2 regions of the Holdemanella sp. DFI.5.55 genome follow, and region 2 is predicted to be linked to the other one. Evidence: a T-box and tRNA genes for the amino acid it is inferred to sense, from the RefSeq annotation. Region 2 holds a T-box; the other holds one or more tRNA genes.
What was found. A T-box is a leader RNA that pairs with one kind of tRNA and senses whether it is charged. The one in region 2 lies ahead of thrS (threonine--tRNA ligase), so its partner is inferred to be a tRNA-Thr.
Positions count from the first base shown of each region.

Region 1: it encodes a tRNA-Thr, which carries the amino acid that the T-box ahead of thrS (threonine--tRNA ligase) is inferred to sense. The anticodon was not compared.

Region 1 covers NZ_JAJDMK010000020.1:16,966-19,379, forward strand. Annotated here, with positions in the region: gene pepT (peptidase T) at 1-1,138, shown strand, start outside; tRNA gene LJE08_RS06015 (tRNA-Leu) at 1,196-1,281, shown strand; tRNA gene LJE08_RS06020 (tRNA-Thr) at 1,292-1,367, shown strand; gene LJE08_RS06025 (sugar isomerase domain-containing protein) at 1,460-2,179, shown strand; gene LJE08_RS06030 (AI-2E family transporter) at 2,201-2,414, shown strand, end outside.
Region 2 covers NZ_JAJDMK010000049.1:491-2,904, forward strand. Annotated here, with positions in the region: gene thrS (threonine--tRNA ligase) at 1-1,572, opposite strand, end outside; T-box leader at 1,613-1,816, opposite strand; gene LJE08_RS09510 (NifB/NifX family molybdenum-iron cluster-binding protein) at 1,866-2,240, opposite strand; RNA gene ssrA (transfer-messenger RNA) at 2,327-2,414, opposite strand, start outside.

The DNA.
Region 1 (2,414 bases), on a different contig from region 2:
TGATTTAGCTAGTGTTATCTATGAAGAGCTTCAAAAAATTGGGGCTACTAATGTATATTATGATAAAGATACATGTGTAGTATATGAATCTCTTGAGGCCAATGTGAAATCGGGAAGAGCTATTGGTTTTGTGACACATATGGATACAGCTCCGGATGCGAGTGGTAAAGATGTGAAGCCTTGGGTACTAGAAAATTATGATGGGAATGATATTGTTTTAAATAAAGAAAAAAACATTATTATGTCACCATCTGTATTTCCAAATCTGAAACAATATATTGGGCAGGATTTGATTTTAACGGATGGTACAACACTACTTGGAGGGGATGACAAGGCAAGTATTGCAGCTGTCATGACGTTGTTGGAGTATTTAGTGAAACATCCAGAAATCAAACATAATTTTATTTCTGTCGCATTTACGCCAGATGAAGAAGTGAGTGGACTTGCTAAAGATTTAGATTTAGAACGCTTTAAATCACCAATCGCATATACACTAGATGGAGATCATTTGGGTTATTATATGGATGAAACATTTAATGCGAGTCTTTCAACGATTGAGATTCATGGTATTTCAGTACATACAGCTACCGCAAAGGGTATTATGAAAAATGCGGTGGATATTGGAAATGCATTCTTAAATAAATTACCGGCATTAGAAAAACCACAATATACCCAAGGAAGAGAAGGCTTTTATCATGTGGTGAGTTTTAATGGGGATTGTGAATATGCCAAGATTGAAATCAACGTTCGTGATCATGATAGCTTGCAGTTTGATATACGTAATAACACATTAAAAATGATTGTGGATATGTTAAATAAAGAGTATGGACAAGGTACCGTAAATATTACACAAAGAATTCAATATCGTAATTTAAAAGAAGCGATTGATCAAGTACCATTTATGATTCCATATTTGAAACAAGCCATTGAAAGTGTAGGATTAACACCTCAAACAGAACCATTTAGAGGAGGAACCGATGGCTCAGCCTTATCTCATAGAGGACTTCCTTGTCCTAACTTATCAGCGGGATATGAGAATGCGCATGGACGTTTTGAATATGTTCCCATTCAGTCAATGGAAAAGAATGTGGAAATCTTATTGAATCTAATTGATATATATGCGAAATGTGACTGTTAAAAAGGTCACATTTTTTTGTTGCGTACTGTTTGAATTTTTAGTATAATACACTCAGTCGCAGAGATGGTGAAATGGCAGACACGCTGTCTTCAGGCGGCAGTGCGAGAGATCGCGTGAGGGTTCAAATCCCTTTCTCTGCACCACATAAATCATGCCGACTTAGCTCAATTGGTAGAGCAACTGACTTGTAATCAGTAGGTTGTGGGTTCAATTCCTATAGTCGGCACCACTTAAACAATATACAGCCTTGATGGCTGTTTTTTATTTTTCTTCTTGTTGTATAATGAATATAAAGAAATATGCATATCAAGGAGAAATAATATGAAAGAAGTATTTGAAGTGGGTCTTGATATCATTAAAAAGATTCAAGAAACACAATTTGAAAAATTAGAACAAACTGGTCATTTAATGGCTCAAGCTTTTATGGAAGGTCATAAGTTTTTCGTAAGTGGAAGTGGCCACTCTCATACAATGGCAGAAGAGATGTATGCTCGTGCAGGTGGTTTAGCTTTTGTGGTTCCCATTTTGACAAGTGAACTTACGATGACGGAGCATCCGACAAAGAGTTCACATATTGAAAGACTTAGTGGTTATGCCAAAATCTTAGCAGAGTTATATGGTATATCTTGTGGTGATGTCGTTTTGATTGCATCCAATTCTGGGCGTAATGCCTATCCAATCGAACTTGCACTTGAAGCTAAAAGTCGTTGTGCACATGTAGTTGCCATCACAAGTATGAAACATACAACTGCTCAATCTTCTCGTCATTCTTGTGGAAAGAATTTGTACCAAATTGCAGATATTGTCATTGATAATTGTGGAGAAATTGGAGATTGCGCTTTATCTATTGATGGTTTGGATGCCAAGCTTTGTCCAACATCAAGTATGGCCAATTCTTTCATTGCACAATGTATCAATGTGGCATGTGCCGAATATTTGATCGAACGCAACGTAGAAGTACCTGTTTTTTCTTCTTTAAACTGTGATGGTACGGAAGAAAGAAATAACAAATTATTTAAAAAGTATACACGTATGTATTAGAATAAGGGGGGCGAGGTGCTTATGAATAAAAGAAATTTATGGATATATATATTTGGAATCACAATCATCATTATTGGATTGATTAAATTGGATACATTGATTTCTATGGTATCTATATTATGGAATGCATGTAGAGTTTTAGTGTTTGGAGCTATGATGGCTTTTGTGATTAACTTGGTTATGGCTAAGATTGAAAAGCGCTTAGGTTTTATGAAGAAGGGGAAGCGTGCAACAA
Region 2 (2,414 bases):
GACACGGTAACCCAATTTTTCATTACGAGAATCTACTGTTGCACGCATTCCTAATGCCGTTAATGCATCACATACTTTATTTGCGTATTCAACATGTTTTTCGTGGTGTACTGGAATTACAACAAATTGACGTGGAGCTAGCCATAATGGGAAGTGTCCACCAAAGTGTTCGATCAAGATACCAATGAAACGTTCAACTGATCCATAAACTACACGGTGTAACATAATTGGAGTTTTCTTTGTTCCATCTGCATCTACATATTTACATTCGAATCTTTCAGGCAAGTTCATATCCAACTGTACAGTACCACATTGCCATACACGTCCTAAGCTATCTTTGATATGGATATCCAATTTAGGTCCATAGAATGCACCATCTCCAGGATTTACTTTATATTCTTTACCTGCATGAACACAAGCTTGTGCCAATGCTTTTTCTGAAGCATCCCAGATTTCTTCAGATCCAATATATCCACTTTCTGGACGAGTTGATAATTCAATTTCATATGGTAAACCAAATACTGAATAAATACGATCTACCAATTGTAATACTTTTTTAACTTCTTCTTCCAATTGATCAGGAGTTACAAATAAGTGCGCATCATCTTGTGTGAATGTACGCACACGGAACAATCCATTCAATGCACCACTTGCTTCGTGACGGTGTACTTGTCCTAATTCCCCTAAACGCAATGGTAAGTCTTTATATGAGTGTAAAGTTGAGTTATATACTAATAATGCACCCGGACAATTCATTGGTTTGATTGCGAATTCACGATCATCAACCATTGAAGTGTACATATTGTCTTTATAATGATCCCAGTGTCCACTCAATTCCCACAATTCTTTTGACATCATAATTGGAGTCTTAATGAATTGGTATCCTTCTTTTGTATGTTCTTGGTACCAGTATTGTTCCAAGATGTTACGTAAAATCATTCCATCTGGCAAGTAGATAGGCATACCTGGCGCAAATTCACTAATTGTGAATAAGCCCATTTCTTTCCCTAATTTCTTGTGGTCACGTTTTTTAGCTTCTTCTAAAGCTTCTAAGTGAGCTTCCAATTCTTCTTTTGTATCGAAACAAATACCATAAACACGTTGAAGCATTTTATTGTTGGCATCGCCTTTCCAGTAAGCACCAGAATGTTTCAATAATTTAAAGTTTTTACACTTCTTAACAGTCTCAACGTGAGGTCCACGACATAAGTCCGCAAATTCACCTTGACGATAGATTGTGATATTTCCATCCTCTAATCCATTGATCAAATCCACTTTATAAGGATCATCCTTGAACATTTCTAAAGCATCTTCTTTAGAAATTTCTTCACGAACAATTCTCTTTCCGTCTTTGGCAATTTTCTTCATTTCTTTTTCGATTTTCGCCAAATCCTCTTCTTTTAATTTTACATCCCCTAAATCCATATCGTAGTAGAAACCCTCAGAAATAACAGGTCCTACCCAAAATTTAGCATTTGGATATAAACGCTTAACAGCTTGAGCCATCATATGAGCACATGAGTGGTTCAACATAGATAAATGTTCATTTTCTAATACATTCACTAATTCCATTTTACTTTCCTCCATTTTTCCATATAAAAAGCGACAGCCATCAAAGGACGTCTGTCGCACGCGGTACCACCTTTGTTTATACAATTACTGTATACACCTCAAACCTTTTAACGCAAGAATTACGGCACACTTTTTCAAGGGCAATTCAAAGGGAGTAAATACATACATTCGCAAAGTGTTTTCACCAACCACACTCTCTCTACATTTGAATGGAATGTATTCATATCCTTATCACTATTGTTGCCTAGATTATAGACCGAAATACGAGGTGTGTCAAAAGAAAAACTCAAGAATTAATGGCAATGTCCACCACACGAATGACTTTCGCCAGATTCATGTTTTGTACAAGTCACATCGGTTGTGAATTCTAGTTGCCCACTTAAATATTTTTTAACAGCCTCATCTGCATTTCCGGTTACTCCACCAAAAGAATGAATCCCAAAACCAGCCAATGCAGTTTTAGCCCCTTGACCAATACCACCACAAAGTACAATGTTTACATTTTGTTCTTTTAGAGCATTCGAAACACTAACATGTCCATGTCCTTCGACTGTAATCACTTCACTCTTAATAATTTCATTATGATCGGTTTCATAGATTTTAAATTCTGAGCTATGCCCAAAATGTTGGAACACTTCTCCATCTTTATAACTGACTGCAATTCTCATACTATACCTTCTTTCTTATTTATTATACATCAAAAATACATCACGATAAATTAAAACACCCTTTAAATAAGGGCGTTGATTGTCTTTGGTGGAGATGAGGAGAATCGAACTCCTGTCTAAGCAAAGTCCCACGAGACAGCGTTTACAGCTTTTTCCATCTAGTTATCCAAAAGT